One region of the Buttiauxella sp. 3AFRM03 genome, then DNA from elsewhere that is predicted to be linked to it. Evidence: predicted binding sites of a transcription regulator. Region 1 holds the regulator's gene; each other region holds the start of a gene.
The links. The regulator Fur, encoded in region 1, represses iron uptake genes when iron is present. The targets are predictions, from matches to a motif close to ATAATAATGAGAACNACTATCAA.
Positions count from the first base shown of each region.

Region 2: zupT (zinc transporter ZupT) is a predicted target of Fur. The motif match lies at 3,576-3,598, and genes of this name have one in related genera.
Region 3: entS (enterobactin transporter EntS) is a predicted target of Fur. The motif match lies at 1,787-1,809, and genes of this name have one in related genera.
Region 4: fhuF (siderophore-iron reductase FhuF) is a predicted target of Fur. The motif match lies at 3,740-3,762, and genes of this name have one in related genera.

Region 1 is NZ_CP033076.1:1,601,761-1,609,096, reverse strand. Features, by position in the region: gene chiP (chitoporin) at 217-1,614, shown strand; gene chiQ (ChiQ/YbfN family lipoprotein) at 1,662-1,991, shown strand; gene fur (ferric iron uptake transcriptional regulator) at 2,081-2,533, opposite strand; gene fldA (flavodoxin FldA) at 2,820-3,350, opposite strand; gene ybfE (LexA regulated protein) at 3,503-3,784, opposite strand; gene ybfF (esterase) at 3,920-4,696, opposite strand; gene seqA (replication initiation negative regulator SeqA) at 4,891-5,433, shown strand; gene pgm (phosphoglucomutase (alpha-D-glucose-1,6-bisphosphate-dependent)) at 5,459-7,102, shown strand; gene kdpE (two-component system response regulator KdpE) at 7,153-7,336, opposite strand, start outside.
Region 2 is NZ_CP033076.1:2,266,079-2,273,414, forward strand. Features, by position in the region: gene tolC (outer membrane channel protein TolC) at 1-584, shown strand, start outside; gene D8682_RS12020 (DUF1190 family protein) at 744-1,418, shown strand; gene D8682_RS12025 (glutathionylspermidine synthase family protein) at 1,425-2,585, shown strand; gene ygiD (4,5-DOPA dioxygenase extradiol) at 2,624-3,412, opposite strand; gene zupT (zinc transporter ZupT) at 3,611-4,378, shown strand; gene ribB (3,4-dihydroxy-2-butanone-4-phosphate synthase) at 4,415-5,068, opposite strand; FMN riboswitch at 5,167-5,314, opposite strand; gene ubiK (ubiquinone biosynthesis accessory factor UbiK) at 5,449-5,733, shown strand; partial or broken gene D8682_RS12050 (SPFH domain-containing protein) at 6,052-6,957, shown strand; gene hldE (bifunctional D-glycero-beta-D-manno-heptose-7-phosphate kinase/D-glycero-beta-D-manno-heptose 1-phosphate adenylyltransferase HldE) at 7,009-7,336, opposite strand, start outside.
Region 3 is NZ_CP033076.1:1,763,748-1,771,083, reverse strand. Features, by position in the region: gene fepG (iron-enterobactin ABC transporter permease) at 1-750, opposite strand, end outside; gene fepD (Fe(3+)-siderophore ABC transporter permease) at 747-1,736, opposite strand; gene entS (enterobactin transporter EntS) at 1,878-3,110, shown strand; gene fepB (Fe2+-enterobactin ABC transporter substrate-binding protein) at 3,161-4,105, opposite strand; gene entC (isochorismate synthase EntC) at 4,322-5,503, shown strand; gene D8682_RS09770 ((2,3-dihydroxybenzoyl)adenylate synthase) at 5,504-7,120, shown strand; gene D8682_RS09765 (isochorismatase) at 7,135-7,336, shown strand, end outside.
Region 4 is NZ_CP033076.1:3,672,980-3,680,315, reverse strand. Features, by position in the region: gene rimI (ribosomal protein S18-alanine N-acetyltransferase) at 1-72, opposite strand, end outside; gene D8682_RS18700 (DNA polymerase III subunit psi) at 41-463, opposite strand; gene rsmC (16S rRNA (guanine(1207)-N(2))-methyltransferase RsmC) at 572-1,603, shown strand; tRNA gene D8682_RS18690 (tRNA-Leu) at 1,724-1,810, shown strand; tRNA gene D8682_RS18685 (tRNA-Leu) at 1,840-1,926, shown strand; tRNA gene D8682_RS18680 (tRNA-Leu) at 1,959-2,045, shown strand; gene D8682_RS18675 (DUF1435 domain-containing protein) at 2,098-2,337, opposite strand; gene D8682_RS18670 (GGDEF domain-containing protein) at 2,609-3,673, shown strand; gene fhuF (siderophore-iron reductase FhuF) at 3,781-4,572, shown strand; gene D8682_RS18660 (PTS sugar transporter subunit IIC) at 4,624-5,970, opposite strand; gene D8682_RS18655 (YbaK/EbsC family protein) at 6,412-6,870, shown strand; gene D8682_RS18650 (LuxR C-terminal-related transcriptional regulator) at 6,920-7,336, opposite strand, start outside.

The DNA.
Region 1 (7,336 bases):
TACAAATACTCATGAATTATGTGCTCTCTGTCATAATATCGGAATGAACTCTTACAAAGTCGTTGATAATTCGCGTCGCGAAAAATAGTCTTATGGGGAGCAGTAAATGCGGGAAAATATTTATAACCGCTTTAGCCGTTAGGCATTTTTACTTTTTTCGCTATCTGACGTCTTTTAACGTCCGGCGATTATTTATACGTCAAAGAGGAATTTTATATGCGTACGTTTAGTGGCAAACGTAGTGCGCTGGCCCTTGCTATTGCAGGCGTCACGGCTCTTTCTGGACTGGTTGTTATCCCTCAGGCAAGTGCAGCAGGTTTTTTTGATGATTCAACACTGACCGGTGGTGTTTATTACTGGCAGCGTGAACGTGACCGTAAAGATGTTACGACAGATAAATATGAAACTAACCTTTCTCACGCTACCTGGAACGCCAATCTGGACTTCCAGTCCGGTTATGCTGCTGACATGTTTGGTCTGGATATCGCCGCCTTTACTGCTATCGAAATGGCAGAAAATGGCGACAGCGGCCACCCGAATGAAATCGCATTTTCCTCTTCAAACAAAGCTTACGATGAAGATTATTCCGGCGATAAGAGCGGTATAAGCCTTTATAAAGCCGCAGCTAAATTCAAATACGGCCCGGTTTGGGCCCGTGCGGGTTACATCCAGCCAACAGGGCAATCTTTATTAGCGCCACACTGGAGCTTCATGCCTGGTACTTACCAGGGCGCTGAAGCCGGGGCAAACTTTGATTATGCCGATGCTGGTGCTCTGAGCTTCTCCTACATGTGGACCAATGAGTATAAAGCTCCGTGGCACCTGGAGATGGACAAGTTCTATCAGAACGATAAGAACACCAAAGTTGAGTATCTGCACTCGCTGGGCGCGAAGTATGACTTCAAAAATGATCTGATTCTTGAAGCGGCATTCGGTCAGGCAGAAGGGTATATCGACCAATACTTCACTAAAGCAAGCTACAAATTTGATGTAGCTGGCAGCCCATTGTCTACCAGCTACCAGTTCTACGGTTCGCGTGACAAAGTCTCTGATGGCAGCGTTAACGATCTGTATGACGGCACCGCATGGTTGCAGGCTCTGACATTCGGCTACAAAGTGGGCCAGGTTGACCTGCGGCTCGAAGGTACCATGGTCAAGGCTGATGGCCAGCAGGGCTACTTCCTGCAACGTATGACCCCAACTTACGCATCGTCAAACGGTCGTCTGGATATCTGGTGGGATAACCGTTCTGACTTCAACGCCAATGGTGAAAAAGCCATCTTCGCGGGTGCCATGTATGACCTGAGCAATTGGGATCTGGCTGGTTGGGCTGTAGGTGCTTCGTATGTTTACGCATGGGATGCAAAACCAAGCTCTAAACCAACCACTGACGGTTACTACGATGCTGACAATCGCCTGAAAGAATCGGCGTACAGCCTTGATGCGTTGTACACCATTCAGGATGGGCGCGCGAAAGGCACTCTGTTCAAACTGCACTTCACTCAATACGACAACCACTCCGACATCCCAAGCTGGGGCGGTGGTTACGGCAACATCTTCCAGGATGAGCGTGACGTGAAATTCATCGTCATCGCACCGTTCACCATCTTCTGATTCGATTCCGGGCGTGAAAGCGCCCGGTTTTATAAAGGATATCGAGCATGAAAAAAATCATTTTGGTTACGGTCATGGCTTTAGGTTTGAGCGCCTGCGCACAACCCTCTAAAACGGCACCGGAAGATACAAAACTGAAACAAGCCTATAGCGCCTGTATCAATACCGCAGAAGGGAATCCTGATAAAATTCAGGCCTGTCAGAGCGTGTTAAACGTGCTGGGTCAGGAAAAGGAACACCAGGAATTTGCGAAGAAAGAAACGGTGCGCACCCTGGATTATCAAAACTGTATTCAGGCCACTCGTACTGGTAACGACCAGGCGGTAAAAGCCAAGTGCGATAAAATCTGGCAAGAGATTCGTGCGAACAACAAGTAATCTGTGAATTCAGGCAATAAAAAAACCGGTGAGCTTCCTCACCGGTTTTTTTATACCTGACATCTGGTTCAGAATGTCAGATATGCGGATTACTTTTCGCTGATTTCGTGTGCATTCTCGTCGGTACGGCAATCACCTTCAGCGCAGTGACCGTAAAGGTACAGGCTGTGGTTGGTCAGACGGATGCCATGGCGTGATGCGATTTCACGCTGACGAGATTCAATTGAATCATCACTGAACTCAATAACTTTGCCGCAGTCCAGGCAAATCAGGTGGTCGTGGTGATGTTGTTGAGTTAACTCGAATACGGATTTGCCGCCTTCGAAGTTGTGACGAGTGACAATGCCTGCATCATCAAACTGGTTTAGTACACGATAAACTGTGGCGAGACCAATTTCTTCGCCCATATCAATCAGACGTTTGTATAAGTCTTCCGCACTGACATGATGGTTCACCGGACCCTGTAGCACTTCAAGGATTTTTAATCGCGGAAGCGTGACTTTCAGGCCGGCCTTCTTCAATGCGGTATTATTGTCAGTCATGCGGAAATTGTCCTGTTGCTTAACGGATCGCTCGGACTCAGGGTGAGCGTTAAGATGAATGCGTCTCATTATAGAACTGCAGATTCTAAATGGAAACCGCAAGTATTATTCATAATCAAGCTAAAAAATGGCGGCTGAGTCGCGATTTAATTGCCTTGTTAGCTATTTAGCCAGGGGGTCATTGTACAGGGACAAACCGAAAAGTTAAAAATTTGTAGCGATTATTTTAATCGGAATAATCTATCAATGTGACGCAACCCGTTTAAAAGCTGCGTCACATCCAGAATCAGGCGTTGATGATATCTGCCAGGTTCAGCTCGTCAGAAACTTGTTTGACCCATTTCTGAACGCGTTCAGCAGTCAGTTCTGGTTGACGATCTTCATCGATAGCCAGACCGACAAAGTGATCGTCGTCAGCCAGACCTTTAGAGGCTTCAAAATGGTAGCCCGCCGTTGGCCAGTGACCGACGATAGCAGCACCGCGTGGCTCAATGATGTCACGGATAGTGCCCAATGCGTCACAGAAGTATTCTGCATAGTCTTCCTGGTCACCACAGCCGAACAGGGCGACCAGTTTGCCGTTGAAATCAACTTCTTCCAGAGTCGGGAAGAAGTCATCCCAGTCGCATTGCGCTTCACCGTAATACCACGTTGGAATGCCGAGAAGCAGAATATCGAAGCCTTCCAGGTCTTCTTTGCTGCTCTTAGCAATGTCATGCACCTCAGCAACGTCTTTACCGAGCTGTTTTTGAATCATCTTCGCGATATTTTCGGTGTTACCAGTGTCGCTGCCGAAAAAAATGCCTACGATTGCCATGAGTAAAATAACCTCTTGATACTTAATGGTATGGTGGCTGCTAATTGGCCACAGATAGGGCAATCATAGCAGAACACATTGCGGTGCGGAAACTGCTATCAGCCTGTTGTGCACAGACTGCAACATCGTATTCCGGGCATATAGCCTTTCAACTAACTGAGATGCTGCTTCAGTTGCGCGAGTAGAATCTCTTCAATCAACTCACTACGACTGATATTGCGCGCTTCAGCCAGATGATTTAGTGCATCTACTGCATCGTTATTGAGCTTCAGTTCCACTCGCTTCAGGCCGCGTACTTTATCGCGCTTGAGCTGGTTGCGTTTGTTGATACGCAGTTGCTCATCACGCGTCAGCGGATTAGTTTTTGGCCGCCCGGGGCGACGCTCGTCCGCGAACAGATCTAATGTAGTACGGTCCGTTTGTTCTTTTGCCATGATTAGACTACTGACAGGGAATTCAGGTGGCACGGAGCGGGGTGCTCTGGCGCATTTTAGCGCGCAATCATACATCAGCATGGCTTGCGCGCCAACGCGTTAGCTGCATCTAACAGCCAGTCGGTTTGTTTTTAATCAGTTTGCTGTACTTGCGTCGATAAAACGGTGGATTGCGCGCAAAACAGCATCAGGTTTTTCGGCGTGAACCCAGTGTCCGGCACCGGCAACCACATGAGCGCGCGCCTGAGGGAATTGCGCAAGCAGCGTTTCGCGGTGTGATTCGTCAACATAAGGCGATGCACCACCACGGATAAACAGTGCCGGTTCATTCCAGGTTGGGATAGCTTGCCAGCCGACAATATTCTCGTACTGTTCCCACAATACCGGAACATTAAACTTCCACTCGCCGTCAGCAAATGACTTCAGCAAGAATTGAATCACACCTTCTTCGTTCAGATGCTCACGCATCACCATAGCGGCTTGTTGACGTGTTTTCGCTCCACTACTACTGACTGCATTAATAGCCGCGAAAATTTCATCGTGACGGCGTACCTGATAATCCACCGGTGCAATGTCAATCAGCACCAGTTTATCAATGCGCTCAGGTGCAATAGCTGTCAGAGCCATCGCAACTTTACCGCCCATGGAATGGCCGATAATGATTGCTTTTTCAAAGCCATATTCTTCGAGCGTTTCAACCACATCCTGCGCCATCGCGGCATAGTTCATTTCAGAGCTACGGGGCGATAAACCATGGTTGCGCAGATCGATTTGCAGCAACGTATGATTTTGCCCGAGGTCGCGGGCCAACACGCCCAGGTTATCAAGGCTACCAAAAAGGCCGTGGATTAGGACGATGGGGGAATTACTAGTCGATTGTTGCGCAGTTTGCAGGCGAGCATTCAATTTCATGGCAAAGTTCTTTTTTTTTACTTCGTGAGGTTAGGGTATCATAACGGCATCCTGCCGCAGTGCCGCAAATTTCCAGTTTAGTCTGACTTTGTGGTGTGACATAAGTTTGGCGCTACCCGAGGTTGGGATTTGTGCGAATATGTACATATAATCCCAACAACTTGAATTCAGAAAAGATACCGCACCGGATTAAGATGAAAACAATTGAAGTTGATGACGAGCTCTATCGCTATATTGCCAGCCACACGCAGCACATTGGTGAAAGCGCGTCCGATATTTTACGGCGCATGTTGAAATTTACCGCCGGTCAATCTCCTGCTACACCAGTAACTACCGGCCAGACGGCAGCAGCTGCTGCTCCGGAAGCCAAACCCGTAAACAAAGCTCGCGATCGCGTACGTGCGGTTCGTGAATTACTGTTGTCAGATGAATATGCCGAGCAAAAGAAAGCCGTCAATCGTTTCATGATGGTGCTTTCTACTCTGTATACCCTCGACGCACATGCTTTTGGTGAAGCGACCGAGTCGCTGCATGGCCGGACGCGCGTCTATTTTGCAGGTAATGAGCAAACGCTGCTGCAAAATGGCAACCAGACCAAACCAAAGCATGTTCCGGGCACGCCATACTGGGTTATCACTAACACCAATACGGGTCGTAAATGCAGCATGATTGAACACATCATGCAATCAATGCAGTTCCCTGCGGAATTGATTGAAAAGGTTTGCGGCACAATCTAACACCTCGCGTCAGAAGGAAAGGCCAATGGCTAACCACCCTCGTGCAGGACAACCGGCACAACAGAGCGATTTGATTAACGTAGCCCAACTGACGGCCCAGTATTACGTGCTGAAGCCTGAAGTGGGGAATAGCGAACACGCGGTGAAATTCGGTACCTCCGGCCATCGTGGTAGTGCGGCACGTCATAGTTTCAACGAACCTCACATTCTGGCGATTGCTCAGGCGATTGCTGAAGATCGTGCAAAAAATGGCATTACCGGGCCGTGCTACGTGGGTAAAGATACCCACGCGCTATCTGAACCTGCGTTTATTTCCGTGCTGGAAGTGCTGGCTGCAAACGGTGTGGATGTCATTGTGCAGCAGGCAAACGGCTACACGCCAACGCCTGCCATTTCACATGCCATTCTGACGCATAACAAAAACGCTGGTGCGCAGGCTGACGGCATCGTCATTACGCCTTCGCACAACCCACCGGAAGACGGTGGTATCAAATACAATCCGCCTAATGGTGGCCCGGCTGATACCAACGTCACCAAGGTGGTTGAAGATCGTGCCAACGCGCTTTTGGCGGCGGATCTGAAAGATGTAAAACGCATCTCTCTTGATCAGGCGTGGAAAAGTGGTCACGTACAAGAACAAGATCTGGTGCAGCCGTTTATCGAAGGGCTGGTGGATATCGTTGATATGGCCGCCATCCAGAAATCGGGTCTGAAACTGGGCGTTGATCCGCTCGGTGGTTCCGGTATCGAATACTGGCAGCGCATCGCCAAACACTACAACCTGGATCTGACGATTGTTAACGATCACGTCGATCAAACCTTCCGCTTTATGCACCTCGATAAAGACGGCGCTATCCGTATGGATTGCTCGTCCGAGTGTGCGATGGAAGGTTTGCTGGCGTTGCGTGACAAATTCGATCTGGCCTTCGCCAATGACCCGGATTACGACCGCCACGGTATCGTCACGCCAGCAGGGCTGATGAACCCAAACCATTATCTGGCGGTTGCGATTAACTACCTGTTCCAGCATCGCCCGCAGTGGGGTAAAGATGTGGCCGTCGGTAAAACTCTGGTGTCATCAGCGATGATTGACCGCGTGGTTAACGACCTGGGCCGTAAACTGGTTGAAGTGCCAGTGGGTTTCAAATGGTTTGTTGATGGCCTGTTCGATGGCAGCTTTGGTTTTGGTGGCGAAGAAAGTGCCGGGGCATCGTTCCTGCGCTTTGATGGCACACCGTGGTCTACCGACAAAGACGGCATCATCATGTGTCTGCTGGCGGCAGAAATAACCGCCGTCACCGGTAAGAACCCGCAACAGCATTATGACGAACTGGCTGCCCGTTTCGGCGCGCCAAGCTACAACCGTCTGCAAGCCTCCGCGACAACTGCGCAGAAAGCGGCATTATCCAAACTTTCTCCGGAAATGGTCAGCGCCAGCACCCTGGCAGGTGACCCGATCACCGCACGTTTAACGGCGGCCCCTGGCAACGGCGCTTCTATCGGCGGCCTGAAAGTGATGACCGACAACGGCTGGTTTGCGGCACGCCCTTCGGGTACTGAAGATGCGTACAAAATTTACTGTGAAAGTTTCTTAGGTGCAGAACACCGTCTGCAAATTGAGAAAGAAGCGGTAGAGATTGTCAGCGAAGTGCTGAAAAACGCGAAGTAAGATGTTGAATTGGAAAAGGCGCCGCAAGGCGCCTTTTTTGTCTGCCGGAACTACAGCATAAACCGATAACCAATCCCAGTTTCGGTCAGCAAATGCGCCGGACGCGCGGGATCGCTTTCCAGCTTCTGGCGCAAATGTCCCATATAAATCCGCAAATAATGGCTATGCTCCACGGCATTCGGCCCCCAAACCTGATTGAGCAACTGGCGCTGAGTCAGCACCTTACCGTGGTTA
Region 2 (7,336 bases), 660 kb from region 1:
ATAAAATCGGCCTGAACTTCTCCTTGCCACTGTACACTGGCGGTTCTGTTAACTCTCAAGTGAAACAAGCGCAATACAACTTTGTTGGCGCAAGTGAGCAGCTTGAAAGCGCGCATCGTAGCGTAGTGCAAACAGTTCGCTCTTCGTTCAACAACGTTAATGCGTCCATCAGTACCATCAACGCTTATAAACAAGCGGTTGTGTCTGCACAAAGCTCCCTGGATGCCATGGAAGCAGGCTATTCCGTCGGTACTCGTACCATCGTTGATGTGTTAGATGCGACCACGACGCTGTATAACGCCAAGCAACAGCTCTCCAGCGCTCGTTATAACTACCTAATCAACCAGCTGAATATTAAATCAGCACTGGGTACGCTTAACGAACAGGATCTTGTGGCGTTGAATGCAACACTGGGTAAACCAGTACCAACCACGGCTGACAGCGTGGCTCCAGAAACGCCAGACCAAAATGCTCGCGCGGATGGTTATACAGCAGATAGCGAAGCAACGACTGCTACAACACCAGCACAAGCGACTCCAGCTTCTGCGACTAGCAGCAAATCAGCTAACCCATTCGGCAACTGATCAGATATTTTGGGGGTGTGGCAACATGCCCCCATCACAACTTACGCATGCGAACGTAAGGCAAAGTAAAGATCTCCCTTCCAACATCCGTCATCGCTTTAATTTCAACCATTCATCCCCTATCCTAAGCACCATAACTACTGGGCTCAGGACAGATAAATGAAACGGACAAAAATCATAAACCACGCATCGTTCCGCAAAAGCTGGAACGCCCGCCATTTGACGCCAGTCGCATTGGCTGTTACCGCTGTGTTTATGCTAGCCGGTTGCGAACAAAATGACGAAACAGTCTCCATGTATCAAAATGCGGATGACTGTTCGCAAGCCAACCCTGGCAAAAGTGCAGAATGTACGACTTCCTTTAACAACGCACTAAAAGAAGCAGAACGTACAGCGCCAAAATACGCCTCGCGTGAAGAATGTATCGCTGAGTTTGGTGAAGGCCAATGCCAGCAAGCACCAGCTCAAGCCAGCGTGGCAGGTGAGCAAGCTCAGGCACAACCACAGCAAAGCGGCAGTTTCTGGATGCCATTGATGGCCGGTTACATGATGGGCCGATTGATGGGCGGCGGGGCGGGCTTTGCTCAGCAACCTCTGTTTACTTCGAAGAACCCTGCAAGCCCTGCTTACGGTAAATATGCCGATGCCAGCGGTAAGAGCTATGGTGCCGCGACACCAGGCCGTACGACAACCGTACCGAAAACGGCAATGGCACCTAAACCTGCCACCACCAGCACTGTGACACGCGGCGGTTTCGGTGACTCAGTGGCTAAACAATCGACTATGCAGCGCAGTAGCAGCGCAACAGGTTCTTCTCGTTCCATGGGTGGCTAAGAAATTATGGAAAGAATCGCGATTACTGAGCGCCCGGACTGGCGCGAGAAAGCCACAGAATACGGTTTCAATTTTCACACCATGTACGGCGAGCCGTACTGGTGTGAAGACGCATATTACAAGCTGACGCTTCCGCAGGTAGAACGCCTGGAAGAGGTCACCGCTGAATTACATCAAATGTGCCTGAAGGTAGTGGAAAAAGTCGTGAGCAGCGATGAACTGCTGGCCAAATTCCGCATTCCTAAACACACCTGGGAATTTGTGCGTCAGTCATGGCGTACCCAGCAACCGTCGCTTTACTCACGCCTGGATATCGCGTGGGATGGCGTTGGCGAGCCTAAGCTTTTGGAAAACAACGCCGACACGCCGACTTCTTTATACGAAGCGGCGTTCTTCCAGTGGATCTGGCTGGAAGATCAGATCCAGGCCGGTAACCTGCCAGCAGAAAGCGATCAGTTCAACAGCCTGCAAGAGAAGATCATTGAGCGTTTTGCCGAGCTGAAACAGCAACACGGTTTCAATCTGGTTCATTTTGCTTGCTGCCAGGACACAGAAGAAGATCGCGGTACCGTTCAGTATCTACAAGACTGTGCAGCCGAAGCCGAAGTGGCGAGCGAATTCGTCTACATGGAAGATATCGGTCTGGGCGAAAAAGGCCAGTTTACCGATCTGCAGGATCAGGTGATTAGCAACCTGTTCAAACTGTACCCGTGGGAGTTCATGCTGCGTGAGATGTTCTCCACCAAGCTGGAAGATGCGGGTGTACGCTGGCTGGAACCGGCCTGGAAAAGCATTATCTCCAACAAAGCATTGCTCCCAATGCTGTGGGAAATGTTCCCGGATCATCCAAATCTGCTACCTTCATATTTTGCCGAAGATAACTATCCGCCGATGGATAAATACGTGGTGAAGCCAATCTTCTCTCGCGAAGGTGCAAATGTGAAGATCATCGAAAACGGCGAAGAAATTGCCCGTGTCGATGGCCCTTACGGTGAAGAAGGGATGATCGTCCAGCAGTTCTATCAGTTACCAAAATTTGGCGACAGTTATGTGCTGATCGGCAGTTGGCTTATCAACGATCAACCTGCAGGTATTGGTATTCGTGAAGATCGCGAGTTAATCACCCAGGATCTTTCACGCTTCTATCCGCATGTGTTCGTAGAATAATTGTTTCTCCCTCTTCCTAAAGGAGAGGGAGAAACATATCAGCCGATTTGTACCGAAAGCATACTCAACGATCCCATCTCTATGCCGTCTACAGGTAACGTAATCGGCTCTTTACCATCCCACGCTCCCAGAACATACAACAACGGCAGGTAGTGATCCGGCGTTGGGTTAGATAACGATCCGCCTTCATGATCTAAGAAGTTCACCAGCGGGTGCTCGTCGACCTGCCCAAGCCATGTGAGGTTGTCTTTAACGTATTGGTTAAACGACTCGGCCCATGGATATGGTGTGTTTTCGCCGTGCCAGCGTGCGGTTCTCAGGTTATGAACCACGTTGCCACTGGCAATCAGCATGATGCCTTGATCGCGCAGTGTTGCCAGTTTTCGACCCATCTCGAAATGCCAGGCTGCTGGTTTCGTGCTGTCGATACTCAGTTGCACCATCGGGATATCAGCATTGGGGTACATCTTGATCAATACACCCCAGGAGCCATGGTCAAATCCCCAGGCTTCTTTATCCTGCATCACCGGAACAGGTGCCAGAAGATCAACTAACTGCTGCGCCAGTTCAGGTGAACCCGGTGCCGGGTAATGCGTGTCATATAACGCTTGTGGGAAACCACCGAAGTCATGAATAGTTTTTGGTGTTTCCATCGCGGTGACACCCGTGCCTTTAGTGAACCAATGTGCTGAGACCACCACAATAGCTTTTGGCCGCGGCAAGGTTTCTCCCAAATGACGCCAGGCTTGGGTATAGTGATTATCTTCCAGCACGTTCATTGGGCTACCGTGTCCGAGGAATAGCGCAGGCATTCGTTGAGTTGTCATGGTGTGTCCTTTAATCAGGTCATTCAGTTTATGAAAACTACAGTACGCGCTTTTGCACAATGAAGAACTCAGATAAGCATGATGAAGATCTTCAGGAAATTTGAATGTAAGCGATGTGTAAAGCTTCCCATCTGGCTCTCGATTTTTATCACACCGCCCATTAATATAAATGAGAATCATTATCAAAAGGAGCAATGAATGTCAGTACCCTTGATTCTGACCCTGTTAGCAGGGGGAGCCACTTTTATAGGTGCCTTTCTTGGCGTTATCGGCCAGAAACCTTCAAACCGTGTGCTGGCATTTTCTCTCGGTTTTGCAGCGGGAATTATGCTGCTTATCTCGTTAATGGAGATGTTACCCGCCGCACTTCACACACAAGGAATGTCACCCGTTTTAGGTTACGGCATGTTTATGTTGGGTTTGTTAGGCTATTTCGCTCTTGACCGCGCCCTACCCCATGCACATCCGCAAGATTTAATGGACAGTAAACCGCAGCCTCGCAATTTACGGCGTACCGCGTTGCTACTGACCCTCGGCATTAGTCTGCATAACTTCCCGGAAGGTGTTGCGACATTTGTGACGGCAAGCAGTAACCTGGAGTTAGGGATGGGAATTGCGCTCGCCGTTGCGTTGCACAACATTCCAGAAGGATTAGCGGTTGCAGGCCCGGTGTACGCGGCAACGGGATCGAAACGCAAAGCTATTTTCTGGGCAGGGATTTCGGGTCTTGCCGAAATTCTTGGTGGTGTGCTGGCCTGGCTGATTCTGGGCACAATGGTGTCGCCAGTCATCATGGCGGCTATCATGGCTGCCGTCGCAGGGATTATGGTGGCGTTATCGGTTGATGAACTGATGCCGCTTGCCAAAGAAATTGATCCCCATAACAACCCAAGTTATGGCGTGCTTTGCGGTATGGCGGTGATGGGGTTTAGTCTGACGCTGCTGCAAACCAGCGGCATTGGTTGAGGAGAAGCCCGGTTTAATAACCGGGCTTTTTGCATTTTAGCTGGCTTTGCGTTCGTGAGTCTGACGGTATTCCACCAGATCTTCAATTGTCACCACAGCCATATTGTGTTCACGTGCAAAGGTGATGCATTCAGGCGCGCGCGCCATGGTGCCATCATCGTTGGTCAATTCACACAACACACCTGCAGGTTTGAAGCCTGCCAGTGTCACCAAATCGATAGTGGCTTCTGTGTGGCCACCACGGGTTAACACGCCACCCGGTTGAGCGCGCAACGGGAACACGTGGCCCGGGCGGTTCAGGTCACTTGGTGTTGCGCCATCAGCAATCGCGGCACGCACCGTGGTAATACGGTCTGCGGCAGAAACACCGGTGGTCACGCCTTTTGCGGCTTCGATAGTCACAGTAAACCCTGTGCCATAAGCACTGGTGTTGTTCTCAACCATCATTGGCAATTCGAGTTGTTTACGGCGTTCTTCAGTCAGGCACAGGCAAACAATACCGCTACCGTGGCGAATGGTCAGAGCCATTTGCTCAACGGTCATGGTTTCGGCTGGGAAAATCATGTCGCCTTCGTTCTCGCGATCTTCATCGTCAAGAACCATTACCCCACGACCTTCACGTAATGCTTCAAGAGCATGTTCCACGCGCTGGGAAGGAGTGCCAAATGCAGAAAGGAGCGTCTGATTCATGGTAAAAAAACCTCATTAAAATTATGGTTACCAGAATCAGGGCAGTCTTAGGAGCTAAAAAAATAACGTGTGCAAGCTTACTAAAGCTTGAGCTTAGTCGTTACTCTCTCCCATCCGGACTATAACCGTCGGCTCCGGAATTACACCGGATCTGCTGACCTCCAGATTGCTCTGGAGCGCTCGCGGGCTTTCAGCGTTCACTGATTTACCGCCGGTGGGGAGTTACACCCCGCCCTGAGAATAAGCAGACTTACTATAACGCCGATGATTTTCTCTGGCAACGCCAAACCTTAGAACATTTCGGGTTTCTAACCGGCCTCACAGGCATTACAATTAGTGTTAATCGCGCAAGACAATCCCGTAAGATTATGGAAGCCACTATGATTGACCCGAAAAAAATTGAACAGATCGCACGCCAGGTCCACGAGTCAATGCCGAAAGGGATTCGTGAGTTCGGGGATGATGTTGAGAAAAAAGTACGCCAGGTACTGCAATCTCAATTAACCCGTCTGGATCTCGTTAGCCGTGAAGAGTTTGATGTACAGACTCAAGTACTGTTACGCACCAGAGAAAAACTGGCTTTGCTGGAACAACGTTTAACCGAACTGGAAAATCGTAGCGTTCAGGCGCCTGTTGTGACTCCGCCGACAGAATCGCAAGAATAATGAATAACACTACTCTCCTGTTCGCAGGAGAGTCTTAATATATCGCCCTGCCTACATATATCAAATAAATATCTTTAGATTTTATTGTCAGATATTTCACCTTCGAATAATCCGAAATAATACTTATTAAAACATACAAAAAAAGCAAAGTATTGTTTTAAAAAACAATAACCTCCACATCTGAAATAGCTATTTTCATCACTCATTGATTTAAGGTTTTATTTTTCATACATTTCCATACCTGCATCAACACTTAAATTAGCACACAAAAAAGCATTCCATCATGCCATATTCAGCCCATCGACAGTGGAAGTTAAAATGATAAACCAACTTATTCCTGATTTAAAAAATGGAACTGGCTCGAAAATAAAAATAGTAGGTGGTGCAGTGGCGGCCTTCGTTATTTTAGGCTCACTATTAGGGTCGTGGTACACCATTGATGAAACGGAACGTGGTGTTTTATTACGTAACGGCGCGGTAGTCGAAGCTATTGACCCAGGCTTGTCGTTCAAAATTCCCTTTATTGAAAGCGTAAAAATCATTTCCGTTCAAAGCCAGGTCACCGTTTATGATTCATTACAGGCTTACAGTAAAGACCAGCAATCTGCGACACTTAAAGTTTCCGTTTCCTAGCATGTTCCACCATCGGATGTCACGAAAGTCTATAGCCAGTATCAAAATGTATCTTCTCTCAATGATCGTCTAATCAGCCGCCAGGTCCCTACTCAGGTTGAGAATGTCTTTGGCGGTTATACTGCGGTTGATGCTGTACAGCACCGCTTGCAATTGGTTAACGATATTTCCAACGCTATTAAGAAAAATGTTATTGGTCCGATTATTATTGATAGCGTTCAGGTGGAAAATATCGATTTCAGTGATGCGTATGAAAAAGCGGTAGAGGCCAGAATGACGGCTGAAGTTCAGGTTAAAACACGGGAACAAGAATTGGCGACCGAACAGGTTCAGGCCCAAATCCGTGTCACTCAGGCTCAGGCAGAAGCTGATGCCCAGTTAGCCAACGCCAAAGCAGAAGCCGAAGCGACTCGTTTGCGCGGCCAGGCAGAAGCCGAAGCAATTAAAGCTCGCGCCGACGCGTTAGCCAGTAATCAAAACCTAATTGAACTGACTAAAGCCGAACGCTGGAACGGTGTATTACCAACAACCGTATTACCTTCTGGCACGTTACCGTTTATTGATACCACGCCAGGTAAATCAGGCCATTAATATTGCAGTTAAACTTGCCAGCCCATGCTCTATGCAAGGCTGGCAATTTATTTAACTATTTTCCTGAATCTTCTTAATAATGTTGGTGGTTGAACACCCATCTTCAAAGTTCAGCACCATCACTTCACCGCCATTGGCCCAGACTTCTTTACTCCCGGCAATATCATCCGGTTTGTAATCACCGCCTTTAACCAACAAATCTGGCAAAATCTGCCCAATTAAGCGTTGTGGTGTGTCTTCTTCAAACAACACTACCCAATCCACGGCTTCCAGTGCACCCAACACGATCATACGTTGATCCTGCGGATTCACCGGACGGGTCTCCCCTTTCAGGCGTTTAGTTGAAGCATCACTATTTACTGCAACAATCAGGCGATCA
Region 3 (7,336 bases), 160 kb from region 1:
GGTTGCGGCGGCAGTCAGAATCACGCCGGTTAACATCAACATCAGGCGCGAGCGCTCAACGGAAACACCCAATGCGCAGGCGCTGTCATCGCCCATTTCCAGCAGCCGCATACGGCGAACCAGTAATGCGCCCGCAATTAGCGCTAGCAACATCAACGGGGCGGCAGGGGAAATTTTCGCCCACGTCAAACCGTTGAGCGAGCCTGCATTCCACAACCCGGCGGAGAGAGCGGTTTCCAGCGAGGCGTGCAGTAACAGCCAGGTGTTAAACGCCACCAGCATGGCGCGCACGCCGATTCCAATAATGATTAAGCGGAAAGTTTCGATACCGTTACGCCAGGCCAGCAACCACACCACCAGCGCGGTGATGATGCCGCCTGCCATGGCTGCACCGGCAATCGCCGTTTGATGTTGACCAAACAGCACCATCGCCACTAATACTCCGCTCCAGGCTCCGGTGTTAAAACCCATCACATCCGGGCTGCCGAGCGGGTTGCGCATTAGCGACTGGAAAATGGCCCCGCTCACGCCTAGCGCCGCGCCAATCAGCAGCGCCATGACAACGCGTGGCAAACGCCATTCGACGACCACCAGTGAGATATTTCGTGGTGCGGTACCAAGCAGAGCGTCAATCACCTGGCTGACCGAGAGCGGCAACACGCCGCTGCCCAGGCTCCATAATCCGAGCGAGATACCGAGCAACAGCAAGCACCAGCAACTGATAAACAGGCGTGGGGAGGAGCGGTTCATTGCCTGGCTCCTTTACGGCTACGGCGCACCAGGTAAATGAGCATCGGCGCGCCAATAAACGCGCTCACCACTGAAACGCGCAGCTCGCCAGGCACCAGCATGCGGCCAATAATATCGGCGAACAGCAACAGGGCCGGGGTGGCAATCAAGGTGACGGGAAGCGACCAGCGGTGGTCGGCCCCCACCAGCCAACGCGCCAGATGCGGCATCATCAGGCCGATAAAGGCAATCGGCCCCACGGCGGCGGTGGCGCTGCCACACAATAACGTTATTGCCACTAAACCCAGCAATTGGGTGCGCGCCACTTTACTGCCGAGTGCGGTTGCGGTGTCGGTGCCCATGCTCAGGCTGTTAAGCGAACGGCTGATCAGCAGCGCAATCGCACAGCCCGTCAGTACCGGCAGCACGATAATTTTCAAAGTCGTGAGGGTGCGAATATCCAGCGTTCCGGCCTGCCAGAAACGTAACTGGTCATAGACCACTGGATTTAACAGCGCGATACCGTTGCTCAAGCCTTCAAGCACCGCGCCGAGCGCCACGCCTGCCAGCGTCAAACGCACCGGGCTGAGCTGCCCACCGCCCTGGCTTCCGGTAAACGCCACCACTAAAGCGGCAGATAATGCACCAGCAAACGCCAGCCCGAGCAGCGCTATCGGCGACGAAAGGCTCCACACGGCGGCACCCAGCACAATGGCAAAACTCGCTCCGGCATTAACACCAAGCAGTCCGGGGTCAGCAAGCGGATTGCGTGTCAGGGTTTGCATCAACGCACCGGCAAGGCCAAGTGCGCCTCCGGCAAGAATACCCGCTAGCGTGCGCGGGAGGCGTGCATCAAGCACGATGGTGCAATCCGCACTTTGGCACTGGCCGCTGAGCGCATCCATAACAACTTCTGCGGGGAGTGATTTGGCACCTAACAGCAGACTGAGCGCTGCCATTAAAAGCAGTAAAAACAACAAACTCAGCAGGATGAACCAGCGTGACATACGTTGTATATCCTTCACTTCGTAGCCTTACAAAAACAATGTAAAATTAAATGATAGTTATTATCATTATCACTCTTATTTGTTTATGCTAGCATGAGCCGCCTCGCATCTGGAAAGAAAAATTCGTTTTAAGGCCATGTAATGAACCGTAATTCTTTGTTGCTCAACCTCAGTTTGCTCAAAACTCATCCTGCTTTTCGCGCCGTCTTCCTTGCCCGTTTTATCTCGATTGTCTCGCTTGGGTTACTGGGCGTTGCCGTGCCGGTACAAATCCAGACGCTGACCGGTTCTTCCTTGCAAGTTGGGCTGGCAGTGACGTTAACCGGCAGCGCGATGTTTATCGGCCTGATGATGGGCGGTGTGCTGGCCGACCGGCACGAACGCCGCCGTTTGATTTTGCTGGCGCGATCTACCTGTGGCGTTGGCTTTATTGGCCTGACGATTAACGCCGCCTTGCCGGAACCGTCGCTGGCGGCGATTTATCTGCTTGGCGTATGGGATGGTTTCTTTGGCGCACTTGGCGTGACCGCGTTGTTAGCCGCCACACCCGCGTTAGTCGGGCGTGAAAACTTAATGCAGGCGAGTGCGATTACCATGCTGACGGTGCGCCTCGGCTCAGTGATTTCACCGATGCTCGGCGGGCTGTTGTTGGCCTCCGGCGGCGTGGTGTGGAACTACGCGCTGGCGTCTGTCGGCACTTTCGTCACTTTACTGCCGCTGTTGAGTTTACCGAAGCTGCCGCCACCGCCGCAGGTGCGTGAAAACCCGCTGCTTTCGCTGCTCAATGGGTTCCGTTTTTTGGTCGGTAACCCGATTATTGGCGGCATTGCGTTAGTTGGCGCGTTGCTGACGATGGCGAGCGCGGTGCGCGTTCTTTATCCCGCACTCGCCGGACACTGGCAAATGAGCGCGGCGCAAATCGGCCTGATGTACGCTGCCGTTCCGTTGGGTGCTGCCATTGGCGCGTTGACCAGCGGGCGTATTGCCCATCACGCACGCCCAGGCCGTATTATGCTGGCGACGGGAATTGTTTCGTTTATCTCAATTGGCGTTTTCAGCCTGATGCCGGTTTGGGGGCTTGGGCTGGCGTGTCTGGCGCTATTTGGTTATCTCAGTGCGATCAGCTCTTTGCTGCAATACACCTTAATTCAGACGCTAACACCGGACGGTATGTTAGGTCGTATTAACGGTTTGTGGACGGCGCAAAACGTCACTGGCGATGCGATTGGTGCCGCCATTTTAGGCGGACTGACGGTAGCGATGACGCCGGTCGCTGCGGCGAGTGCGAGCGGCCTGGCATTAACACTGTGCGGCATAGTATTGGCGATGGTGTTGGTGCAGCTGCGTGGTTATCAGCAGAGCGTTCCGGCGTAGGTTTTCGTAGGGTGGATAAGCGCAAGCGTCATCCACCACATTACAAAAAATCACTTGCTACCAAACAACTGACTCATCCGCTCCAGAACCTGCGTGGCACTGTAATAATCCAGACGGAATGTTTCGGTGCCCAGCGCATAAACCTGTTTTTTCTGCACGGCGCCCAGGTGCGAAAGCAATGGGTTGGTTTCCAGCGCCGTGGCATCTTTCTCATCGCTGGCGAACAGGAACAAACTCTCACCATTCAAACCCGCAGCAAGATTCTCGCCACCCAATTGCACGATGTCGTGGCGTTTTCCCATGCTCTTGCTGGCATTCACCGCCGCAGGCAAAGACGACAAAGTAAAACCTAACTGCTGGAACAATTTCCCCTGCGCGGATTCTGCCGTCCACAGGTTTGCCGAACGTGATGCCGGGGTGTAAACCAGCGCGGTGACCGGCTGTGGCGGCAGCGTCATACGCTGTTTTGCCTCGTTGAGCTGCTTATCAAAACTGGCAATGCGTGCCGCCGCCTGGGTTTCATGCCCGGTAATCTCGCCGAGTTGCGTCAGCAATTGTTGCCAGCTTTTGTCGTCGTAATTGATAACCAACGTCGGGGCGATAGTGGAAAGCTGGTCATAAAGGGCGAGGGCGGAATCGCCTCCGGTGGCACTAATCAAAATCAAATCTGGCATTTGCGCAGCCACTGCTTCGGCGCTGGCCTCACCGATATATAAACGCTGCACGTTGCGCGCTTTTGCGATATCACCCCACTGGCGCAGGAAACCTTGCGCATCGCCCATGCGGTTGCCAGGTGCGGTGGCACCGCTTGCCACCACGGGGGCATCAATTGCCAGCAGCGAGCCGGTTAACGTGACGCTGGTGGAAACAATGCGCAGCGGAGCTTGCGTCAGCGTATGCGTGCCATGGCTGTCGGTGATCGTTCGCGGCCAGTCGGCGGCGTGGGCGAGGCTGCTTAAGCATAGAAAGATGAATGCGGAGAATCTGATTTTCACTCAATGACATCCTGTTGAAATTTGCCTGATGGCGGTGGATGGCGCTGGCGCTTACCCACCCTACAAAACCGTTTCGCGTAGATCGGATAAGCATTAGCGCCATCCGACAAGACTGAGCAACTATTGACAGTGCTGTCTTTTCTCTTTAGGTTACGACCCCGAAAAGCAAATGATAATCATTATTACTATCTTTTGTCATGTTTTTACGGAGAGTTCATGGAAACGTTACTGGCTGAGGAACGACAAGAAAAACGGCTAACACCTTGTGCAGATAGTTTTTTCTTTATGTCGCCATATCGCAGTTTTTCAACAAGCGGCTGCTTTGCTCGCCTGGATTGCCCGGCGATTGATGGCGCAAATTCCCATGGTCACCTGCAAACTTCGTTGCGTGAAGCGTTCGAAAATGCCAAAAAACATGGCATCGAGAAGCCGGTTGTCGTCGGTGCCATTCCGTTTGATCCCCGCCAACCTTCAGCGCTGTTTATCCCTGAAAGCTGGCAGCCGTTTTCACGCGCCCAACGCCAGGATGACGCCCGCCAAACGGCTGTGGCGAAACCGCTCAACATTGCCGCGCGTAAAGCGATTCCGGAACAAGACAAATTTATGGAAATGGTGGCTCATGCCGCCGCCGCAACGGCGCAGCCGGATATCGACAAAGTGGTGCTCTCGCGCCTGATTGATATCGAAACCCAAATGCCAATTGATCTCGATGGGCTGCTCAATCGCCTGATTAGCCAAAACCCCACCAGCTACAACTTCCACGTCCCGTTGCCGGATGGCAGCTCGCTAGTGGGTGCCAGCCCGGAATTGCTGTTACGTAAATCCGGCAAGAATTTCAGCTCGCTGCCGCTGGCGGGATCGGCACGGCGCGACCGGGAAAATATCCCGCGTGATAGCGAAATTGGCACGCAGTTACTGCACTCAAAGAAAGACCGCCACGAACACGGTCTGGTGACGCAAGCGATGCGCGATGTTTTGCAGCCGCACAGCCAGACTTTGACGCTCTCTGACACGCCAGAACTGATTACCACGCCGACCTTATGGCACCTCGCCACGCCGATTTACGGCCAGGTAAAAGACCCGCAGGACAATGCGTTATCCCTCGCCTGCCTGCTGCACCCGACGCCGGCGTTGAGTGGCTTCCCACACGATGTGGCGCGCAAATTGATTGCAGAACTTGAGCCATTTGACCGCGAGCTGTTCGGCGGCATCGTCGGCTGGTGTGACGCTGAAGGCAACGGTGAATGGGTGGTGACAATCCGCTGCGCCCGTGTCGCTGCAAACCAGGTGCGCCTGTTCGCTGGGGCGGGCATCGTGCCTGCTTCGTCGCCGGAATCGGAGTGGCGCGAAACTGGCGTCAAACTTTCCACCATGCTCCACGTATTTGGACTCAACTAAATGGCGATTCAATTCACGCGCTGGCCGGACGATTTAGCGGCCCGCTACCGCGAAAAAGGTTACTGGGCGGATTTGCCGTTGACCGACATTCTCAACCGCCACGCGCACAACGACGCGATTGCACTGGTCGATGGCGAACGCCATTTCAGCTATCGCGAATTAGAACAAGCGGCGACGCGCCTGGCTTCAGCCCTTAAACGCCGTGGCCTGAACAACGGCGAAACTGCGCTGGTGCAGCTCGGTAATGTGTCGGAACTGTACATCACGCTATTCGCGCTGCTGAAAATTGGTGTAGCACCGGTTAACGCGCTGTTTAGCCACCAACGCACTGAAATGGAAGCCTACGCAAAACAAATCGAACCGGTGGTGCTGATTGCCGACCGCAAACACAATTTGTTCGCTCATGATGATTTCCTTGATGCGCTGTGCCAGCAAAACCCGTCGCTACGCATGGCTGTTTTGCTCAATGAAAGCGACCGCGAACGTTCGCTAAGTGCCTTCATCAACGAAGCGGAAGACAACTTTGTCGCTTCGCCATCGGCGGCGGACGAAGTGGCATTTTTCCAGCTTTCCGGCGGCAGCACCGGCACGCCGAAACTGATCCCGCGCACCCATAACGATTACTACTACAGCATTCGCCGCAGCGTCGAAATCTGCCGTTTTGATACCCGCACGCGCTTCCTGTGCGCCATTCCGGCGGCGCATAACTACGCGCTGAGTTCACCAGGTTCGCTGGGCGTGTTTTACGGCGGCGGGCGTGTGGTGCTGGCAAACGACCCGAGCGCCACGCTCTGTTTTCCGCTGATTGAACGCCATCAAATCAACGTCACCGCACTGGTGCCGCCTGCGGTCAGTCTGTGGTTACAAGCCATTGGCGAATGGGGCAGCAATAAATCGCTTGAGTCGCTAAAGCTGTTGCAGGTCGGCGGTGCGCGTTTAAGCGAAGCGCTTGCCGCCCGCATTCCCGCTGAAATTGGCTGCCAGTTACAGCAGGTTTTCGGCATGGCCGAAGGGCTGGTGAACTACACGCGCCTCGATGATTCAGATGAACATATCTTCAAAACCCAGGGTAAGCCGATGTGCCCGGACGACGAAGTGTGGGTGTCCGATGAAAATGGCAACCCATTACCGCATGGCGAAGTGGGCCGCCTGATGACGCGCGGGCCGTACACCTTCCGGGGCTATTACCGCAGCCCGGAACACAATGCCAGCGCCTTTGATGCCAACGGTTTTTACTGCTCCGGCGACCTGATTTCGATTGCTGAAGACGGCTACATCACCGTGCAGGGGCGCGAGAAAGATCAGATCAATCGCGGTGGCGAGAAGATCGCCGCCGAGGAGATCGAAAACCTGCTGCTGCGCCATGAAGAGATCGTCCATGCCGCACTGGTTTCGATGGAAGACAGTTTATTGGGCGAGAAAAGCTGCGCGTTTATCGTCGGCAGCCGCCAGTTCCGCGCGGTAGAAATTCGCCGTTATTTGCGTGAGTTGGGCATTGCCGACTTCAAGCTGCCGGATCGCATTGAAATTGTTGAAAACCTGCCGCTGACCGCGGTGGGTAAAGTGGACAAAAAACGTTTGCGCCAGTTGATTGCTGACAGGCAACTGGTTTCCTGACTGACGGAGAATTTATGGCTATTCCAAAATTGAACGCGTACAGCTTACCGACAGCTGCCGACATCCCGGAAAACAAAGTGAACTGGGCGTTTGAACCCGAGCGTGCGGCACTGCTGATTCACGATATGCAGGAATATTTCATCGATTTCTGGGGCGATGATTGCCCAATGATCCAGCAGGTTATTGCCAATATTGCCGCGCTGCGCGCTTACTGCA
Region 4 (7,336 bases), 2.1 Mb from region 1:
AGCATGGCTGCGTTGTTCGATGGCGTAAGCCAGGCTCAAGTCACTGGTGTTGAGGGAAGAAATCGTGTTCATGTTCGCAAATTTGTTGCCACAGCGCCTGTCTGGCAGCGCCATTATGATAAAGCTCGTTTAAATCCGGGGTCGCTAACTGCGCGCCAGAAATAGGGAGCGGTTCACTCACACCCAGTCGCCAGCTATTACAACGACTTTCACCTGGCAGCATTGCAGCTCGTTCCGGGGTCAGTTGCATAATCTGCTGTGCATCCAGATTCAGGCTGCGCAAAACATCGCAAACGAAAGGATCGTTTAAGTCAGGAAGATCTTCGGCGATTATCAATAACTTAACGTTTTCATGCAGCGAGACCGCGATTTCGCCCTGCAACGCAGCCGGGCGCCGCAGCTCCCACTGGGTGATGCCCAGCTGTTGTAACAACCAGTCACGTCGCAAAGGTATATGGGGCATAGCGAAACCAGGTAGAGAGTGCCAATTGGGGCGCAAATATAGCAAATTCATCGAATGTGCGCCATTAAAGCTCTATAATCCCGGTTCTGATTTCCCAGGAGTAATTTGATGACTGCGTTAACCCCGGCAAGTGAAGTGCTGCTGCGCCATAGCGATGATTTTACCGAGAGCCGCGTGCTGTTTGCCGGTGATTTACAAGACGACATGCCTGCCCGTTTCGAAACGGCAGCAAGTCGCGTCCATACCCAACAATTTCACCACTGGCAGGTATTAAGCGCTCAGATGGGCGAAGATGCACAATACGGCCTGGTGGCTGACGCCAGCAGCATTGGCGACTGCAATACATTAATTTATTACTGGCCGAAGAATAAGCCAGAAGCTCAGTTCCAGCTGATGAACATTTTATCGTTGATGCCAATTGGCAGCGATATTTTTGTGGTTGGTGAAAACCGTAGTGGTGTGCGCAGTGCTGAGCAGATGCTCGCCGAATTTAGCCCACTCAATAAAATTGATAGCGCACGTCGTTGCGGTTTCTATCATGGTCGCCTGGAAAAACAGCCGCAGTTTGATGAGAATTCCTGGTGGGATGAGTATCAACACGAAAGCCTGACCGTAAAAACTCTGCCTGGCGTGTTTAGCCGTGACGGTCTGGACACTGGCAGTAAATTACTGCTTTCCACGCTGACACCGCACACCAAAGGCAAAGTGTTGGATGTCGGTTGCGGCGCAGGCGTGTTGGCGGTAACGCTTGCTAAGCATTCACCAAAAGTCCGTCTGACTTTGTGTGATGTTTCTGCACCAGCCGTTGCGGCAAGCCGTGCAACGCTTGCCGCCAACGAAATTGCAGGCGAAGTTATCGCCAGTAACGTCTATTCCGAAGTGAATGGCCGTTTCGACATGATTATCTCAAACCCACCGTTCCATGATGGTTTACAAACCAGCCTGGATGCGGCTCACCAGCTGATTCGTGGCGCAGTACGCCACCTGAATATGGGTGGTGAATTGCGTATCGTGGCGAACGCCTTCCTGGCGTATCCGGACGTGCTGGATGAAACCTTCGGTAACCACGAAGTTATCGCTCAGACAGGCCGTTTCAAAGTTTACCGCTCAGTTGTGATGCGTGGCGTGAAGAAGCGCTAACACGTTGTTGTGCCGCTTTTTGCAGCGATTAGAAAAGCGGCACTAAATTAACTGTTGACGACGCGCAGAAAACATCTAGAATGCGCCTCCGTGGTTACAATACTTCGGTGTTGTGGGTATGCGAAGGTGGCGGAATTGGTAGACGCGCTAGCTTCAGGTGTTAGTGTTCTTACGGACGTGAGGGTTCAAGTCCCTCTCTTCGCACCATTAACCACGCAAGATATCGTTCGCACTGCGCGAAGGTGGCGGAATTGGTAGACGCGCTAGCTTCAGGTGTTAGTGTTCTTACGGACGTGAGGGTTCAAGTCCCTCTCTTCGCACCAATGCGAAGGCGATATCAGATAAGATTTGATTTGCGAAGGTGGCGGAATTGGTAGACGCGCTAGCTTCAGGTGTTAGTGCTCTAACGGGCGTGAGGGTTCAAGTCCCTCTCTTCGCACCAATTCTTATCACCCTCTTCTGGCTTCACTCTCGTCATTCTCTGTTTCACATCCCTATTTCATAGCTTCCAGATTCATCATCACTAGTGCAAGCCCACTGGCAAATGCAACGCATGATGGCAACAAGACAAAATGACGTAACCGTTTATGGTAGAGCATTGCCGTCGTCACCAATAATCCCAGCACAATCAGCACTCGCCACTGACTAAAAGAAAGATCCAGATACAACAATGCGGCGACAATTCCTCCAGGTATCAACACTGCCCACGCACTTTCTAACTGCCGTTGTAACATTATCTCTATCTCATCAATTGGTAATGATAACCAATATCATATGATATAATTTCTCGTTTGTCAGCGCTTGTGTAGATTCTGTTTTACATTAGAAATGTTTAGCATTCCTGATCACCAGATGACATATATTCATTAAGGTGATAGATTGAGCGACGATTAAAAATACATAATTAACAGTCAAATAATTTCCTTAAGAAATCACTTTCCTATCTATTTTTATAATATTATTCAACAGCATAATGTTGAGTTCGAGTAAAAAGAACTATCTGATATGACAGCAACAACCTGGCGCGCTTTACTCAATGGGAAACATCAACTCTCGTTGCGTTTATTTTTATTACTGAACGCGTTTTCTGCGGGATTTAGTATGGCGTCGCCTTCTGCCCACACTCAGCACCTTACCTTACCGATTATCATGGTGCTGGTGATAAGCCTCTGCTGCCTACTCTGGCAGTTTTTTAACAAAAAAACACTGATCAACATTAACGCTGTTTCGTTAATAATTGGCTCACTTTGGGCATGGCATATCTATATAAAAGTCAGTGTGATGCCGATTAAAGATCTTAATTTTCTAATTATTGCCTTACTGGCGATATTATTTATTGGCTCAATCTCTTTTATCAATAACATACAAGCATTTATCGCCTCATGCTTGCCAGTAACGCTAATGATTTTATGGCTCGACCACGGGAATAATTGGCCGAGAGTTTTATATTCGGTGGCCCTCCCGGGCATTGGCATTATCATTCAGAATATCATTCAGCAACGTAATGATAATTTTACTCGTCGTTTAATGGATAAACTACTCGAAGAGAAAGAAACTCTTAACGATTTGAGTATGTTAGATCCCCTTACCGGTCTGTATAACCGCCGTGGTTTTCAAAATCGACTTGAGACAGTGTTAGCCGTTGGAAGCGGCACGCATTTCGTCTTGTTGCTGGATATCGATCATTTTAAAGCTTACAACGACAACTATGGTCATAGCATGGGCGACCAGGCTTTGATCCATGTCTCTGCCGCCATTCGCGATGCCGTTCGTTCTCGCGATATTGTCACCCGTTATGGCGGTGAAGAATTTATGGTGTTGCTGACCGATGTGGATGCCGAGCAGGCTTTGCAAACCGCTGAACGTATCCGCCAACGGGTTTATGATTTAAAGATCCCACACTTGTTTAATGACGACGTGGCAACCCATGTGACGGCCAGCATTGGCCTTGCCGTGCTGGAACAGCAAAACATCGAAGAGGCCTTTCGGCAGGCTGATAGCGCTCTTTATCGAGCCAAACGCCAGGGTCGTAATAGCATTTTTGTCAGCGAATCGCTGCTGCCTGCCTGAGCAAAAATCCCCCATCAGAACACGCGCACAAAATAGCCTTGCTAAAGGCTTTGCCTATAGATAGGATTGGCAATCATTATCATTTGTATTAGTGGTCTTGTTTGTCGATGGCTTTTCAGTCTTCCCAGTTTCTTGATGATTTTGCATGGCACTCACCATTTGCTACCAGCTCACAGCCAGAGCTGGCAGATGAGCTGCGCGCGCATTTCATCACCCATCGACCTTATTTTAATGACATCATCAAATTCAATGAGCCCGCTCCGGCAACCAGCCAGACGTTGTATCAATGGGCCCAACCCGCTGCGTTAACCTCGCTTCTTGCCTGTTACAGTGACCATATTTATCGCAACCAGCCGCAACTTGCCCGTGAGGGGAAACCGCTGAAATCACTGTGGGCGCAATGGTATCTTGGCCTGCTGGTTCCACCGCTGGTGATGGCGCTGATCACTCAGCCCCGAGCGCTGGATATCGGCCCACAACATATTCATGTCGAGTTTCATGAAACGGGCAGAGCCGCCACTTTCTGGATAGACGTTCAGGAAGATAGAGTGGCAACCACCCAGCCGTTGCAACAACGCCTTGAGAAACTGCTGGTTGAAGGGCTAATGCCGGTCGTTGAGGCGCTGGAAAACAGCGGTGAGATCAATGGGAAACTCATCTGGAGCAATACTGGGTATTTGCTAAATTGGTTTTTTGGTGAGCTGAGAGAGTTGCTTGATGATGCGACAATCGCTGAATTGCGCCACGCCTGTTTCTTTGAAAAACAACTGCGCGATGGCCAGGATAACCCCCTCTACCGCACTGTAATCCTGCGCGAAGGTTTGTTGGTACGCCGCACCTGCTGCCAGCGCTATAAGTTGCCTGATGTACAAGGTTGTGGCGACTGTACCCTGAAGTAATAAAGCAAAACGGCGGGTTTCCCCACCGTTTCATCTCACTCTTTCATTTCATTAAGCAGCCTGTTGGCTCTCTTCGCCAGAGGCTTTCTGAGCTTCTTCCGCTTCCTGCTCCAGCAACTGCTTCTCGTACACTTTAAAGAACGGGAAGTAGATGATGGCGGAAACAACAGCCAACAGAATCACCAAAATCGCCGCACGGAAATCCCAGCCTAATGCCCATGCAGCACCGATTGGCGCGGGTGCAGTCCATGGAACCACTGAAATCACACGGCCAATCAAATCCATCTTCATAGCACCCCATGCCAGCACGGCGTTAACCATTGGTGCCAGCAAGAATGGAATAAAGAACACTGGGTTCATTACGATTGGCGTACCAAAGATGACGGGTTCGTTAATGTTAAAGCAAGTTGGGACAATACTCAGACGGCCAATGGAACGCAGGTGGGCAGATTTACTCCGCAGATAGCAAATCACCAGACCCATAGTGGCCCCCGAACCACCGACAACAATGAAGAAGGTCCAGAATGCTTCCATGAAGATGTGTGGCAAAGGTGCGCCTTGTGCCAACGCGCTCTGGTTCATCCCCAGGTTGGTCAGCCAGAACATTTGCAGCATGCCGGAAACAATCGCCGCACCGTGAATCCCGGCAAACCACAGCAAGTGACCAATCAGCACCGCCAGCAGAATCGCCGGCAATGAATCAGCAGCAGATACCAGAGGTTTAAACACCGACATAATCGCTTGCGGGATTAACATGTCGAACTGCGACTGAATCAGCAGGCTCAGCGGGTAGAGTGTCAGAACCACAACCAGCACAGGAATCAGCAGATCAAAGGAGTTTTTGATCATTGGTGGAACCTGGTCCGGCAGCTTGATCCCGATATTGTGCGCTTTCAGGAAGCGCATCATTTCAACACAGTAAACCGCCACCAGAATCGCGGTAAAGATCCCCGTCCCGCCCAGGCTATCCATCGGCATCACACCTTTGGTTTTCGGAGCCGCCACCAGCAGGAATGCCATTAGCGAAAGCATCGCACACATGAACGGATCCAGGCCGTGCGACTTCACATAATGTTTACCGAGGTTATAGGCAATCGCCGCACAAATGTAGATAGACATAATGCCCATCGTCATATCAAACGGCGTCAGAATTTGCCCTTCAAACTGTTTTGCCATATCCAGCCATGCACGAGCAAAGCCCCAGGTGGTGGTTGGCGAGAAAGGCGGATAGGCGAAGACCAGCAGGAACGAACCGACAATCATGAATGGCATCGCAGAAATAAACCCATCACGAATCGCCATAACGTGGCGTTGTGATGAAATTCTTCCCGCGACGGGACTCACGTAGTTTTCTACGAAGCGAAAGATCAGATTAAAAGCGGCATGATTCGATGACATAGCAGTGCTCCTGTCAGGCTTTCAACGCGAATGTTACAGCGGGAAGAATATCGCTGCGCAACAATCCGTAATTTATATAATTGATCCCCGTAGCCGGGACCTTTTTAGATACAGCTTTAATGTCTAAAACACTGGCAGGGGCATCAGTGGCACAGCATAAAAAAATAGGTTTCATAGGCTGCTCTTATTATTGGGTACAGGTGTGTGACCGTTTCAGTATTCATCGCCTTTTCTTACTCTGCAACCGGTTACTGAAACCGGTTGCAGTGATTGTGAAGAAGATCCAGAAATCACTGAAACTTTGAGTTGTTTAGCTATTTCACATCACAGCATTGGCTATTGACGGTATGTATTCATGACACATAGAAATTATGCGTTCACTGGTTTACATATAGCACAGCCTTATGCCAAATTATTTGCGGCCAAGAATGGGAGAAAAGCATGAGCCTGCAGTCAGTCCGGCAATTCTTTGCCGAAAACGCCCCGGATATCGACATTATCGAATTAAACCAAAGCACCGCCACCGTTGCTCTGGCAGCCATGGCCCATAACGTTGAACCGGGCCAAATTGCTAAAACATTGTCGTTGAAAGTTAAGGATCAAGTCGTGTTGGTTGTCGCGAAAGGTGACGCACGCCTGGATAATAAAAAACTCAAAGCGGCTTTAGGGGCAAAAGCCCGCATGCTCAGCAGCGATGAAGTGGTTATCTGGACAGGTCATCCGGTAGGCGGGGTTTGTCCGTTTGGCCTGGAAAATCCGTTAACGGTTTACTGTGATATTTCACTAAAACAGTACGAAGAAGTTTTACCCGCAGCAGGAGCGATTCATAGCGCAGTGCGTATTTCCCCGGCTCGTCTGGCTGAACTCACAGCTGCACTTTGGGTCGATGTCTGCCAATAATCAGATGACTGAGGACGCACTAGCGAACCTCAGTCATCACTAATTTTCTTCATATCCCCTGGTGATACGGAGGCAAATTCAGCTCCTGCATCCCATGTACACTGATCATCCATGCATACATTTCGGCGTCCGTTTTCAGCATCAGGCGGCGCATAGCACTGCTCTTTTGTGCACTGATGGTTTTGTAACTTTTCTCGAGCAGAGTCGCAATTTGGGTCAGTTGCCACCCTTTGCTAAGCAGCCGTAGAACACGACGCTCTGAAAAAGTTAAATTGGCATTCGTCACCGTAATATCGGACGTATTAACCGCTTTTTCTTGCAAAAGAAGCCGGCTAATTCTTTCGGTTTGACCACCGCTATTAAAGACATGTTCGATAATACGGCTCATCGGTTCATGTAAAGAAAGCAATGCTGTTTTGGCCGTCAACAACCGTTCAATGGCAATATTCACCAAGTTCACGGGAAG